DNA from 2 places in the Streptomyces lacaronensis genome. Region 1 is predicted to be linked to the other one. Evidence: riboswitches for the same ligand, from Rfam matches in the RefSeq annotation. Region 1 holds a riboswitch; the other holds the start of a gene.
The links. Region 1 has a riboswitch for glycine ahead of gcvP (aminomethyl-transferring glycine dehydrogenase). Riboswitches for the same ligand answer to the same signal wherever they lie in the genome.
Positions count from the first base shown of each region.

Region 1 (7,075 bases):
CGCGGCGGACGCCGTCCGGCTACCGCAAATTCAGCCAGCAGGATGTGGAGCGGCTCGGCCATATCCTCCGGATGCAGCGTGACCACTACCTGCCGCTCAAGGTCATCCGGGAGCATCTGGACGCCCTGGAGCGGGGCGAACCGTTGCAGCTTCCTGCCGTTTCGCAGGGAGCGCAGCGGTCCGGGCCGCTCGACGGCGGCCCCGGCGCGGCTCCGGACGGCCCCACGGCCGCCCGGGTCGGCCGTGCCGATCTGCTGGCAACGGCCGAGGTCAGCGAGGCGGAGCTGGCCGAATGGGAGTCGTACGGGCTGCTCGCGCCGACCGCGGACGGCGGCGGGTACGACATCGAGGCGGTGACCGTCGCCCGGCTCATCGCCGAACTCGGTCGTTTCGGCCTGGAACCACGTCATCTGCGAATCATGAAAGCCTCCGCCGAGCGCGAGGCCGGAATGGTCGAGCAGGTGGTCGCCCCGCTGCGGTTGCATAGGAATCCGCAGACCAGAGCGCATGCGGAGGCCAGTGTGCGGGAGCTCGCCACGCTCTCCGCACGGCTGCACGAGGCCCTGGTGCGGTCGGCTCTGAGGGTCCAGGAGCGGTGACCGACCGGGCCCCGACTATCCAAACCGGCCGGGCACGTCCTAGGGTTGCTGTGTGAACGAGCTCGACGTCGTGGGTGTCCGGGTGGAAATGCCCTCCAACCAACCGATCGTGCTCCTGCGTGAAGTGGGAGGCGACCGCTACCTCCCCATCTGGATCGGACCAGGTGAGGCGACCGCGATCGCCTTCGCTCAGCAGGGCATGGCTCCGGCACGCCCGCTGACCCATGACCTTTTCAAAGACGTACTCGAAGCGGTCGGCCAGCAGCTCACGGAGGTCCGGATCACGGATCTGCGCGAGGGGGTCTTCTACGCGGAGCTGGTCTTCGCCAGCGGTGTGGAGGTCAGCGCTCGGCCGTCCGACGCCATAGCGCTCGCGCTGCGCACCGGAACGCCGATCTACGGCAGCGACGGCGTGCTGGACGACGCCGGTATCGCGATCCCGGACGAGCAGGAGGACGAGGTGGAGAAGTTCCGCGAGTTCCTCGACCAGATCTCGCCAGAGGACTTCGGAACCAGCAGCCAGTGAACCGTATGCCGGTCCTCGCTCGCGCATTCGAGTAGCCTTTCCCGGACGAGGGACACGGGAAACCACTCTCAGGGTGATTATCACTCGGCGTGCCGAGTGTGGCGATCGTTGACGCACCCCGGGTGACTGCCTACCTTCAAGATGGCAGGTCGAGGACGGAGGTCGGCGTGAGAAGCACCGGCGACGGCACGGCGGCCGGAGGTCCGTATGCGCTCCAGGGGAGCGCATCGGCCGATCCGGCATTGAAGGCTCGGGTCGCGGCACAGGCCGCACCGCCGCGTGAGCCCGCCGCGGGGGGGACGGAGCGGATCGGTTACCGCGGGCCCACCGCGTGTGCGGCCGCGGGCATCACCTACCGCCAGCTGGACTACTGGGCCCGTACCGGGCTGGTGGAGCCGAGCGTCCGGCCGGCGTACGGCTCGGGCAGTCAGCGGCTCTACAGCTTCCGGGACGTGGTCGTCCTCAAGATCGTGAAGCGGCTGCTGGACACCGGTGTGTCGCTCCAGAACATCCGGGCGGCGGTGGTGCACCTGCGCGCCCGGGAGCTCGACGACCTGGCTCAGATGACGCTCATGAGCGACGGCGCGACCGTCTACGAGTGCACCTCGCCCGATGAGGTCGTGGACCTCCTCCAGGGCGGCCAGGGCGTCTTCGGGATCGCCGTGGGCGTCGTCTGGCGGGACGTGGAGAGCGCGCTGTCCCAGCTGCACGGCGAGCGGGTGGACACCGGCGAGACGCTGGTCCGGCACAACCCGACCGATGAGCTCGCGGCGCGCCGCAACCGGGCGGGTTAGCGACGCCCTTCCGCCCGGCGCCCCGGCGGTGAACCGAGTGGCGCCCCCGGGCCCGCCCCCGGCCGTTGTGCCGCCCCATTGTCAGTGGTGTGCGGCAGCATCGGAGGTGTGAGGGGTGCGCCGACGATTCTCCATCTGGATATGGACGCCTTCTACGCCTCGGCGGAGCAGGCGGCCAAGCCCAGCCTGCGCGGAAAGCCGGTGATCGTAGGGGGCCTGGGGCCGCGTGGCGTGGTGGCCACGGCCTCCTACGAGGCCCGGGTGTTCGGGGTGCACTCCGCCATGGCGATGGCCCAGGCCCGCCGCCTGTGTCCGAACGCGGCGTTCCTCATCCCTCGCTTCGCCCTCTACCGCAAGGTGAGCGACGCGGTCATGGCACTGTTGCACACGCTGTCACCCCTGGTGGAGCCGCTGAGCCTGGACGAGGCGTTCGTCGATCTGGAGGCGGGCGGCACCGAGCCCACCGTGGAGGCGGCGCGCGCCGTGGCGGAGCGACTGCGAGCCGACATCAAGGCGGTCACCGGGCTGACCGGATCGGTGGGGCTCGCCGGATCCAAGATGCTCGCCAAGATCGGTTCGGAGCAGGCCAAGCCGGATGGTCTGGTGGTCATCGAGCCCGGGACGGAGCGCGATCTGCTCGGACCGATGTCGGTGCGGACGCTCCCGGGCGTCGGTCCCGCCACGGCGGAGGCGCTGCGCCGGGCCGGGATCCACACCGTGGCCGAGACGCGGGAGGCGGGCGAGGCGGAGCTGGTGCGGCTGCTGGGGCGGGCCCACGGCGCGTCGCTTTTCCTGATGGCCGAGGGCCGGGACGAGCGGCCCGTCGTCGCCGAGCGGGACGCCAAGTCCATTTCGGTCGAGGACACCTTCGATGTCGACCTCACCGACCGCACCCGGGTGCAGCTGGAGATCGCGCGGCTCGCCGACCGCTGTGTGGGGCGGCTGCGCGAGGCGGGCCGCTCGGGGCGGACGGTCGTGATCAAGGTGCGGCGGTACGACTTCTCCACGCTCACCCGTTCGGAGACCCTGCGCGGTCCGACCGACGACCCGGCGGTGGTGCGCGAGGCAGCGGCACGGCTGATCGACGGGGTGGACACCACGGCGGGTGTGCGGCTGCTGGGGGTCGGCGTCAGCGGTCTGGCGGACTACACGCAGGAGGATCTCTTCGCGCAGGCCGCGCAGGCCGCGCAGGCCGCGCAGGCCGCTCAAGCCGCTCAAGTCGCCCAAGCCGCCCAAGCGGCTCAGGCCGCTCAGACCGCTCACGAGGCCGTGGGGGACGCCGGGCGCCCGCCGGGGCCGGAGAGACCGGAGTCCATGGGAGAGGGCGCGGAAGAGGCTTCTGAGGACGCTGAGAAGCCGCGGCGCTGGCTCCCGGGCTCGGATGTACGGCACGCCGAGTACGGGGCGGGCTGGGTGCAGGGGAGCGGGGTGGGCCGGGTGACCGTGCGCTTCGAGGAACCTTGGTCGTCACCGGGCCGGGTACGGACGTTCCCCGTGGACGACCCGGCGCTACAGCCTGCCGACCCGCTGCCGCTGCTGCGCCCCGACCCGGATGCGGAAGCGGACGCGGAGGAGGCCGGAGGCCGGGACGGGCAGGTCCCCGAGCCCGGTGGTGGGCCCGAGCCCGGCCCGTGCCCGGGTCAGCCCGTGACGTCCAGGCCGTAGTGGTGGTAGAGCTGAAGCTCCTGCTCGGGGGAGAGGTGGCGGCCTACCCCGAAGTCCGGGGCGTCCTTGATCAGGGACCGGTCGTACGGCACCCGCAGGGTGTCGCCGACGACCTCGCTCGGTTCGAGCGGTACGAAGACGTCCCGGCTGAACAGCCCCGTGCGTACCGCCGCCCATTCGGGCTCGCCGGTCGCGTCGTCGAGATAGACCTCGTCCACGGTGCCGATCTTGGCGCCCTCGCGGTCGAATGCCTTGCGGCCGATCAGGGTCCGCGGGTCGATATCGGTCTGCACGCTCTCTCCCACAGGTGGCAAACAGATGACAAGCAAGTGGCAAGTGCCCGTTGCTCCCTACAAAAAGCCACATCGCCGCACTCGGCCACTCGAACGCCCGCGACCGTCCCCCGCGGCAGAACCGCTGGTACGCTGACTGTGGCTGCAGACCCCGTGCGGGAGAGTCCTCCGCCGACGCTGTCGGAGGCGCCGAAGGAGCAAACCCTCCCCGGAATCTCTCAGGCACACGTACCGTGCGGGTGAGGTCACTCTGGAAAGCAGGGTGGGCCACGGGCGAGCAGAGCTCCGGAACCCCTCCTCACCGACGGTGAAAACCGGTCAGGCGGTATGTGGGCCGGTGAAGCTCTCAGGTTGAGATGACAGAGGGGGAGGCCGTCCGGGCACCCGAGTCGCGGTGCCCCTCGTAGGTCGTCACAGACCAGGAGGCCCCCGCAGATGACCGCCAAACGCATCGCACTCTCCGACTTGGAATCCGGTACTCCGTTCGAGCGGCGCCACATCGGCCCGGACGGCGAGGCGCAGGCCAAGATGCTCGCCCAGGTCGGCTTCGGCTCGCTGGACGAGCTCACCGAGGCCGCCGTACCGGACGTCATCAAGAGCACCGAGGCGCTGGACGCCCTGCCGCCGGCCCGCAGCGAGCCGGAGGTCCTCGCCGAGCTGCGCGCGCTCGCCGACCGCAACCAGGTGCTGCCGTCGATGATCGGCCTCGGCTACTACGGCACCCACACCCCGCCGGTGATCCTGCGCAATGTGCTGGAGAACCCCGCCTGGTACACCGCGTACACGCCCTACCAGCCGGAGATCTCCCAGGGCCGGCTCGAGGCGCTGCTGAACTTCCAGACCGTCGTCGCCGACCTGACCGGGCTGCCCACGGCCGGTTCCTCGCTGCTGGACGAGGCCACCGCGGCCGCCGAGGCGATGGCGCTGTCGCGGCGCGTCGGCAAGGTCAAGGAGGGCGTCTTCCTGATCGACGCCGACTGTCTGCCGCAGACCATCGCGGTCATACGGACCCGCGCCGAGCCGACCGGTGTCGAGGTCGTCGTCGCCGACCTGGCCGAGGGCATCCCGGACGAGATCGCCGAGCGCGGGATCTTCGGCGTGCTGCTCCAGTACCCGGGCGCCTCCGGTGTGGTGCGCGATCCGCGCCCGGTCATCGAGCGGGCCCATGAACTGGGCGCGGTCGTCACCGTCGCCGCCGACCTCCTCGCGCTCACCCTGCTCGCCCCGCCCGGCGAACTGGGCGCGGACATCGCGGTGGGCAGCAGCCAGCGGTTCGGCGTCCCGATGGGCTTCGGCGGACCGCACGCCGGTTTCATGGCGGTGCGCGACGCCTACGCCCGCAACCTCCCCGGCCGTCTGGTCGGGGTCTCGGTGGACGCCGACGGCGACAAGGCGTACCGGCTGGCGTTGCAGACCCGTGAGCAGCACATCCGCCGGGAGAAGGCCACCAGCAACATCTGCACCGCTCAGGTGCTGCTGGCCGTGATGGCCGGGATGTACGCCGTCTATCACGGTCCGGACGGGCTCGCGGCGATCGCCCGCCGCACCCACCGCTACGCCTCCGTGCTCGCCGAGGGGCTGCGGTCCGGTGGTGTCGAGGTGGTGTACGGCGCGTTCTTCGACACCCTCACCGCACGGGTGCCGGGCCGGGCCGCCGAGGTCGTCGCCGCGGCCCGCGAGGCCGGGGTCAACCTCCGGCTGACCGACGCCGACCACGTCGGCATCGCCTGTGACGAGACCACCGGCCGCGCGCAGCTCGCCGCCGTGTGGTCCGCCTTCGGGGTGGACGGCGGCAACGGCGACGCCTCCGGGATCCCCGGGCTCGAGGAGCTGGACGCCTCGGCGCCGGACGCGCTGCCCGCGGCCCTGCTGCGCCAGGACGGCTATCTGACCCATCCGGTCTTCCACCAGCACCGCTCCGAGACCGCGATGCTGCGCTATCTGCGGCGCCTGGCCGACCGGGACTACGCCCTGGACCGGGGCATGATCCCGCTCGGCTCCTGCACCATGAAGCTCAACGCGACCACCGAGATGGAGCCGGTCACCTGGCCGGAGTTCGGCGCGCTGCACCCCTTCGCACCGGCCGAGCAGGCCCAGGGCTATCTGACCCTGATCCGTGAGCTGGAGGAGCGGCTGGCCGAGGTCACCGGCTATGACAAGGTCTCGCTGCAGCCGAACGCCGGGTCCCAGGGCGAGCTCGCCGGGCTGCTGGCGGTGCGCGCCTACCACCGGGCCAACGGCGACACCCAGCGCACCGTCTGCCTCATCCCGTCCTCCGCGCACGGCACCAACGCGGCCAGCGCCGTGATGGCCGGTATGAAGGTCGTCGTGGTCAAGACCGGCCAGGACGGCGAGGTGGACACCGACGACCTGCGCGCCAAGATCGAGCAGTACGGGGACCAGCTCGCCGTCCTGATGGTCACCTACCCCTCCACCCACGGCGTGTTCGAGGAGCACATCACCGAGATCTGCGCGACCGTGCACGACGCGGGCGGCCAGGTCTACGTGGACGGCGCCAACCTCAACGCGCTGGTCGGGCTCGCCGAGCCGGGCCGGTTCGGTGGCGATGTCTCGCATCTGAACCTGCACAAGACCTTCTGCATCCCGCACGGCGGCGGGGGCCCCGGCGTCGGCCCGATCGCGGTGCGCGAGCATCTGGCGCCCTACCTCCCCAACCATCCGCTGCAGCCCGCCGCCGGTCCGGCCACGGGCGTCGGCCCGGTCTCGGCCGCGCCGTGGGGCTCCGCGGGGATCCTGCCGATCTCGTGGGCGTACATCCGGCTGATGGGCGCCGAGGGGCTGCGCCGCGCGACCCAGGTCGCGGTGCTCGGCGCCAACTACGTCGCCAAGCGCCTCGAACCGCACTACCCGGTGCTCTACACCGGCCCCGGCGGCCTGGTGGCGCATGAGTGCATCGTGGATCTGCGTCCGCTGACGAAGGCCACCGGCGTGACCGTGGACGATGTGGCCAAGCGCCTGATCGACTACGGCTTCCACGCGCCGACGATGTCGTTCCCGGTCGCCGGAACGCTGATGATCGAGCCGACCGAGAGCGAGGATCTGGCGGAGCTGGACCGGTTCTGCCAGGCGATGATCGCCATCCGGGCCGAGATCGAGAAGGTCGGCTCCGGCGAGTGGGCCAAGGAGGACAATCCCCTGCGGAACGCCCCGCATACGGCGGCGTCGCTGACCGCGGAG
Region 1 is NZ_JBLHDK010000003.1:10,542,606-10,549,680, forward strand. It holds gene ftsR (transcriptional regulator FtsR) at 1-599, shown strand, start outside; gene ACMTAK_RS45630 (bifunctional nuclease family protein) at 652-1,125, shown strand; gene ACMTAK_RS45635 (MerR family transcriptional regulator) at 1,293-1,919, shown strand; gene ACMTAK_RS45640 (DNA polymerase IV) at 2,028-3,584, shown strand; gene ACMTAK_RS45645 (PRC-barrel domain-containing protein) at 3,560-3,877, opposite strand; glycine riboswitch at 4,024-4,121, shown strand; glycine riboswitch at 4,123-4,247, shown strand; gene gcvP (aminomethyl-transferring glycine dehydrogenase) at 4,313-7,075, shown strand, end outside.

Region 2 (7,075 bases), 6.5 Mb from region 1:
ACCAGGCGCCGACGCGGTTGAGCAGCGTGCTGGGCGGAGTGAGCGAAATACGGGCCATGGCGGGCTCTCCATCGTGTCGTACCTGTGGTGGCAATGCCGTGCACAGGTGCGACAGAGCAGCCCGCCGGAGTGTGACATCCGGCGGGCCGCGAGGGCCGTTTCAGCACTCGATGACGTTCACCGCGAGCCCGCCCCGCGCCGTCTCCTTGTACTTGACCTTCATATCCGCGCCCGTCTGCTTCATCGTCTTGATGACCTTGTCGAGCGAGACATGGTGGCGGCCGTCGCCGCGCAGGGCCATCCTCGCGGCGGTGACCGCCTTGACCGAGGCCATGCCGTTGCGCTCGATGCAGGGGATCTGGACCAGGCCGCCGACCGGGTCGCAGGTGAGGCCGAGGTTGTGTTCCATGCCGATCTCGGCGGCGTTCTCCACCTGCTCCGGGGAGCCGCCGAGAACCTCGGCGAGGCCGCCGGCGGCCATGGAGCAGGCGGAGCCGACCTCGCCCTGGCAGCCGACCTCGGCGCCGGAGATCGAGGCGTTCTCCTTGAAGAGCATGCCGATGGCGCCCGCGGCGAGGAGGAAGCGGATGACGCCCTCCTCGTCCGCGCCCGGGACGAAGCGGGTGTAGTAGTGCAGGACGGCGGGGATGATACCCGCCGCGCCGTTGGTGGGGGCGGTGACCACGCGGCCGCCCGCCGCGTTCTCCTCGTTGACCGCCATGGCGTAGAGGGTGATCCACTCCATGGCACGGGCGCCCGGGTCGCCCTCGGAGCGCAGGGCGCGGGCGGCGGTGGCGGCTCGGCGGCGGACCTTGAGGCCGCCGGGCAGGATGCCCTCCTGGGACATGCCGCGGGCCACGCACGCCTCCATGACCTGCCAGATCTCCAGCAGCCCGGCCCGGATCTCCGGCTCCGTGCGCCATGCCTTCTCGTTCTCCAGCATCAGGGCCGAGATGGACAGGCCCGTCTCCTGGGAGAGCCGCAGCAGTTCGTCACCGGTGCGGAAGGGGTGGGTGAGAACGGTGTCGTCGAGCTTGATGCGGTCCTCGCCGACCGCGTCCTCGTCCACCACGAAGCCGCCGCCGACCGAGTAGTACGTCTTCTCCAGCAGCGGATGGCCCCCGGCGTCGTACGCGCACAGCGTCATGCCGTTGGCGTGGTACGGCAGTGAGCGGCGGCGGTGCAGGATCAGCTGGGCCGAGTCGTCGAAGTCGATCTCGTGGCCGGGGCCGATCTCGGCGCCGAGCAGCCGCAGCCGCTTGGTGGTGCGGATGCGCTCGACCTCGCCGTCGGCCGTATCGACGTCGACGGTGCGCGGGGAGTTGCCCTCCAGGCCCAGCAGCACGGCCTTCGGGGTGCCGTGGCCGTGACCGGTGGCGCCCAGCGAGCCGAAGAGCTCGGCCCGGACGGACGCGGTGTGGGCCAGCAGACCCTCGTTCTTCAGCCGGCGGACGAACATCCGCGCGGCCCGCATCGGGCCGACGGTGTGCGAACTGGACGGGCCGATGCCGATCGAGAAGAGGTCGAATACGGAAATGGCCACCGGGGGACTCCTTCGTCTGCACGCCGGGGGAAGCGTGTGCCCGCGGGGGAAGCGTGCGGGCCGTGCGTGGGGTGGTGCGGGGTCGGTGCGGGTGGTGTGTGAGGTGGTGCGGGTGGTGTGTGAGGTGCTGCGGGGTCGGTGCGGGGCCGTGCGTGGGGTGGTGCGGCGGGGGCGCGCCAGGGCGGACGCGCCCCCGGGTCCGCGTTACTCCGGGTTGCTCCGGCTCACTTGGACAGATGCGCGTACAGCGGGTGCTTGTCGGCCAGGGCGGTGACCCGGGCCTTCAGCGCCTCCGCGTCGTACGACGGCTTGAGCGTCTCCGCGATCACGTCGGCGACCTCGCGGAAGTCCTCCGTGGTGAAGCCGCGCGTGGCCAGCGCCGGGGTGCCGATCCGCAGGCCCGAGGTGACCATCGGGGGCCGCGGGTCGTTCGGGATCGCGTTGCGGTTGACCGTGATGCCGACCTCGTGCAGCCGGTCCTCGGCCTGCCGCCCGTCCAGCTCGGAGTCGCGCAGATCGACCAGGACCAGATGGACATCGGTGCCGCCGGAGAGGACGGCGACGCCCACCTCCCGGACATCGTCCTGGGTCAGGCGCTCGGCGAGGATCCTGGCGCCCTCCAGCGTGCGCTCCTGGCGCTCCTTGAACTCCGAGCTCGCCGCCACCTTGAAGGACACCGCCTTCGCCGCGATCACATGCTCCAGCGGACCGCCCTGCTGACCCGGGAAGACCGCCGAGTTGATCTTCTTGGCCAGGTCGGCGGTGGAGAGGATCACGCCACCGCGCGGACCGCCCAGGGTCTTGTGGGTGGTGGTGGTCACCACATGGGCGTGCGGTACGGGCGAGGGGTGCAGCCCGGCCGCCACCAGACCCGCGAAGTGGGCCATGTCGACCATCAGGTACGCGCCGACCTCGTCCGCGATCCGGCGGAAGGCGGCGAAGTCCAGCTGGCGCGGGTATGCCGACCAGCCCGCGATCACCAGCTTGGGGCGGTGCTCCTTGGCCAGCCGCTCGACCTCGTCCATGTCGACCAGACCGGTCTCGGCGTCCACGTGGTAGGGCACCACGTTGTAGAGCTTGCCGGAGAAGTTGATCTTCATGCCGTGGGTCAGATGGCCGCCGTGCGCCAGGTTCAGCCCCAGGATGGTGTCGCCGGGGGAGAGCAGGGCGAACATCGCGGCCGCGTTGGCCTGGGCGCCCGAGTGCGGCTGGACGTTGGCCGCCTCGGCGCCGAAGAGCTCCTTGACCCGGTCGATGGCGATCTGCTCGACCACGTCGACGTGCTCACAGCCGCCGTAGTAGCGGCGGCCGGGGTAGCCCTCGGCGTACTTGTTGGTCAGGACCGAGCCCTGGGCCTCCATGACCGCCGACGGAGCGAAGTTCTCGGAGGCGATCATCTCCAGGGTGGACTGCTGGCGGTGGAGTTCGGCGTCGACAGCAGCGGCGACGTCCGGGTCGAGCTCGTGCAGGGAGCTGTTGAGAAGCGACATCGAGGGTCCCGATCGAATAAGGAGGGTCAGTTTTCGGCGAAAGCGGTGTACTCGTCGGCGGAGAGCAGGTCCTCCGGCTCGCTCGTCACCCTCACCTTGAACAGCCAGCCGCCCTCGAAGGGGGCGGAATTCACCAGCGCCGGATCGTTCACCACGTCCTCGTTGATCTCGGTGACCTCACCGGAGACCGGCGTGTACAGATCGCTGACCGACTTGGTGGACTCCAGCTCACCGCAGGTGTCACCGGCGGAGACCGTGGAGCCGACGTCCGGGAGCTGGACATAGACGACATCGCCGAGCGCGTTGGCCGCGAATTCGGTGATGCCGATCGTCGACACGCCGTCCTCGCCGGCGGCCGACAGCCACTCGTGCTCCTTGCTGTACCGCAGCTGCTGGGGGTTGCTCATGGTCCGATTCTCCTGGATACGGGGGAGTGCTTGGGAAACGGGTCTTAGCTGGTGGGACGCGGCGCCGAGGAATACGGTGCCGAGGGATACGGCGGCGAGGGGACGCGATGGGCCGGGGGCCCGCTCGGCGCCCGCCCTTGTGGAAGCCCGGCGCGCACGCTCATGGAAGCCCGGCGTCCGCGCTCATGGAAGCCCGGCGCTCACGCCGGTGGTAGCTCAGCGCTCGCGCTTGTAGAAGGGGAGCGCCACGACCTCGTACGGCTCCCGGGCACCACGGATGTCCACGAAGACCCCCTCGGTGCCGGGCTTCGCGTACTCCGGGTCCACGTACGCCATCGCGATCGGCCTGCCCAGCGTCGGCGAGGGCGCGCCCGAGGTGACCTGGCCGATCGACGAGCCGTCGGCGGCCACCACGGCGTATCCGGCGCGCGGCACCCGGCGGCCTGAAGCGATCAGGCCGACCAGGGTGCGCGGGGTGACGGTGTCCGCCTGGTGGGACGCGGCCTCCAGGGCCTCGCGGCCGACGAAGCCGCCCGGCTTGTCGAACTTCACCACCCGGCCGAGCCCCGCGTCGAAGGGGGTGGTGTCGGTGGTCAGCTCATGCCCGTACAGCGGCATGCCCGCCTCGAGACGCAGGGTGTCCCGGCAGGAAAGACCGCAGGGCACCAGGCCCACCGGGGCCCCCGCCTCGGTCACCGCCTCCCAGACCCGCTCGGCGTCGTCCGGTGCCAGGAACAGCTCGAAGCCGTCCTCACCCGTGTAGCCGGTGCGGGCGATCATGGCGGGGACGCCCGCGACGGTGCCCGGCAGCCCGGCGTAGTACTTCAGCCCGTCCAGGTCGGCGTCGGTCAGGCGCTTCAGGATCCCCGCGGACTCGGGCCCCTGGACGGCGAGCAGCGCGTAGGCGTCGCGGTCGTCCCTCACGGTCGCCTCGAAACCGCCGGCCCGCTCGGTCAGCGCGTCCAGCACCACCTGCGCGTTGGCGGCGTTGGCCACGACCAGGAACTCCTCGTCCCCGAGGCGGTAGACGATCAGGTCGTCCAGGATGCCGCCCTCGTCGTCGCAGATCATGGTGTAGCGGGCGCGGCCCACGGCGAGCGCGGACAGCCGGCCGACCAGCGCGTGGTCCAGGGCGTCCCCGGCCCGCGGACCGATGAGAGAGATCTCACCCATGTGGGAGAGGTCGAAGAGCCCGGCGCGGGTGCGTACCGCGGTGTGCTCGTCGCGCTCGCTGCCGTAGCGCAGCGGCATGTCCCAGCCGGCGAAGTCGGTCATGGTGGCGCCGAGCGCGCGGTGCCGCGCGTCCAGCGCGGTACGGCGTGGGGTGGGCGGGGCGTCGGTCACGATTCAGGCTCCAGAGGTCGGGGTCGCGCGACGGCGAGGACGGACGACAAGGACGCGTGCGTCCTCCCCATCTGTCATCGGAACCTGAGAGGTTCGCCGTGACGCCCGTAAGGGGCCCGGTTTGCACCTTGGGTGGAGCCGCGCCCGCGCGGCCCGCTTTTCAGATCTGCCTCGTCCGTGCGGTATCGGGGCCTGAGAGATTCAAGGGAGGACTTGCTCCTTCGGCGCCCTGGACACCCGGCACGGATGCCGATGACCAAGGACTCTCCCGCGCGGATTCAAGCGGCCGGTATGGAGTTGCGCGGACATCATCGCATGTATGGCCGAGAAGGGAAGCCCCGATCCGACGGGGCTCCGGCCGCCCGGTCAGGGGCAGCCTTGCCCGACATTACCTTTTCTTGACACTCTGCGGGTACGAGCAGCGTTGACCGACCTGGGAGGACGATCACGGTGCATGGGCAGGGAACGTACGCGACAACACAGAGGCTCCTGCCGGCGCGGCGTGGGCGCACCCCCTCCGGGTCGACGGCCCGGCCCGGTCGAAGAAGCGCGGTGCACGATCTGCGCGCCGGGGCGGAGGGTGGCGGCGCGGACCCGCGTGAGCTGCGGTTTCCGGCAGGGGATGTGCTGGTCGCCTCCGGGCTGCCGGGCAGTGGCAAGAGCACCCTGATCAACCGGACGGTGCCGCTCCTGGACGAGACGGGCGCGGTCGTGATCAGGGTGGACTCGCAGAACACCCGGGAGACGTGGGAGCGCCGGCTGCCCGGCTGGCTGCCGTACGCGCTCTACCGACCGCTGGTCCGGTACGCCCACTACGCCGGGCTGCGCCGGGCGCTGCGCTCGGGCGTGAGCGTGGTGGTGCACGACTGCGGGGCGCTGCCGTGGGTCCGCCGCTGGCTGGCCCGGGACGTGCGGCGCCGGGGCCGCAGTCTCCACATGGTGCTGCTGGACGTGGGCGCCACGGAGGCGCTGGAGGGCCAGGCCGCCCGTGGCCGCGGGGTCTCCGCCTACGCCTTCGGGCGGCATCTGCGCGCGATGCGGCGGCTGATCACCGGGATGGAGGAGGGGCGGCCGCCGCGGGGGTGCGCGTCGGCGGTGCTGCTGGACCGGCGAGGCGCGAGCGCGCTGCGCTGCATCTCCTTCGAGTGATCACGCCTCTCCCCCAAGTGGCCGAAAATCGGCCATTGGCATCACACAGCGTGACGAGGGCGAGTCCGGGCGAGGTGGGGAAGTGCTGTGGAGATCGCCGCCGCCCCCTCCGGCCCCGGGCCGCCCAGCGGTTAGGGTGCTTCGGGCAGGTCGGACGAGATGGCGGTTGGACGAAGATGAGCTTCCCGGAGCAGTACGGAGCGGCCCCGGCGCACGGAGGATTCCCGGACGGCGGGTATGCCGCGCATCCGGCGTTTCCCGGCAATGAGCTCGAAGAGGTGATGGCCGCCTCCGTCGACGTCCCCGGCGCCGGAGCGCGCATCGTCGAGACGCTCTCCCGCAGCCACCTCTGGATTCCACTGCCCAACGGCGGGGGCCCGGGCAGCCCGAGCCTCGATCTGCCCACGATGGAGATCGACGGCGGCGCGTATGTCCCGGTGTTCAGCTCCGAGCAGCAGTTCCTCCAAATCGTCGGCTCCCATATGTCCTTCACCATCGCCCCGGCCGTGGAGTTCGCCCGCGGGCTGCCGCCCCAGCTCGGCATCGCGGTGAACCCCGGTGGCGCGGTGGTCGTACCGCTGCCTCCGCCCGCCGTCCGGGAGTTGTGCCGCGCCGGGCGTACCGAGCTCGACGGCCCGGCCAACGGTGGCCGGGTGCGGCTCTTCGAACCGGACTGGCAGGACGAGCCGGTGGACTTCCTGGCCGCCGCCGGGATCGAGTTCGCCAAGGGCACCGGGGTGCGGACCGCCCGGCGCGCCCTGGCCAGCGTCGAGGGCGACGAGCCGGCGCTCTTCGTCGGTGTGCAGCTCGACGAGCCCGGCCCCGAGGGGCAGGCGCGCGCGGTGGAGGCGCTGGGCCGCGCCCTCGGTTCGGTGCCGGTGCCGTGGAAGGTTCAGCTGGTACTGCTGGACGTGGCGCAGGGCGATCCGGTGGCCGACTGGATGCTGGGACGGGTGCGGCCGTTCTACGACCGTGACCTCTGACTCACCCCTGGGTCCGCTGCCGCGGCCCGTAAGCTGGTTTGATGACCAGGAGGGGTGCGAGCACGCTCCCCGGTGAGGTGTGGGCAAGGCGATGAGAAGGGGCGGACCCAGGTGAGCGCGGGCGCGGATTGGGGGGCGGCGGCCGGCCAGGTTGAGCGA
Region 2 is NZ_JBLHDK010000003.1:4,065,455-4,072,529, reverse strand. It holds gene ACMTAK_RS17125 (carboxymuconolactone decarboxylase family protein) at 1-58, opposite strand, end outside; gene ACMTAK_RS17120 (L-serine ammonia-lyase) at 161-1,543, opposite strand; gene glyA (serine hydroxymethyltransferase) at 1,768-3,033, opposite strand; gene gcvH (glycine cleavage system protein GcvH) at 3,060-3,440, opposite strand; gene gcvT (glycine cleavage system aminomethyltransferase GcvT) at 3,657-4,784, opposite strand; glycine riboswitch at 4,955-5,065, opposite strand; gene ACMTAK_RS17100 (AAA family ATPase) at 5,229-5,933, shown strand; gene ACMTAK_RS17095 (enhanced serine sensitivity protein SseB) at 6,110-6,916, shown strand; gene ACMTAK_RS17090 (enhanced serine sensitivity protein SseB C-terminal domain-containing protein) at 7,028-7,075, shown strand, end outside.
Region 2: another riboswitch for glycine. It lies ahead of gcvT (glycine cleavage system aminomethyltransferase GcvT); the one in region 1 lies ahead of gcvP (aminomethyl-transferring glycine dehydrogenase).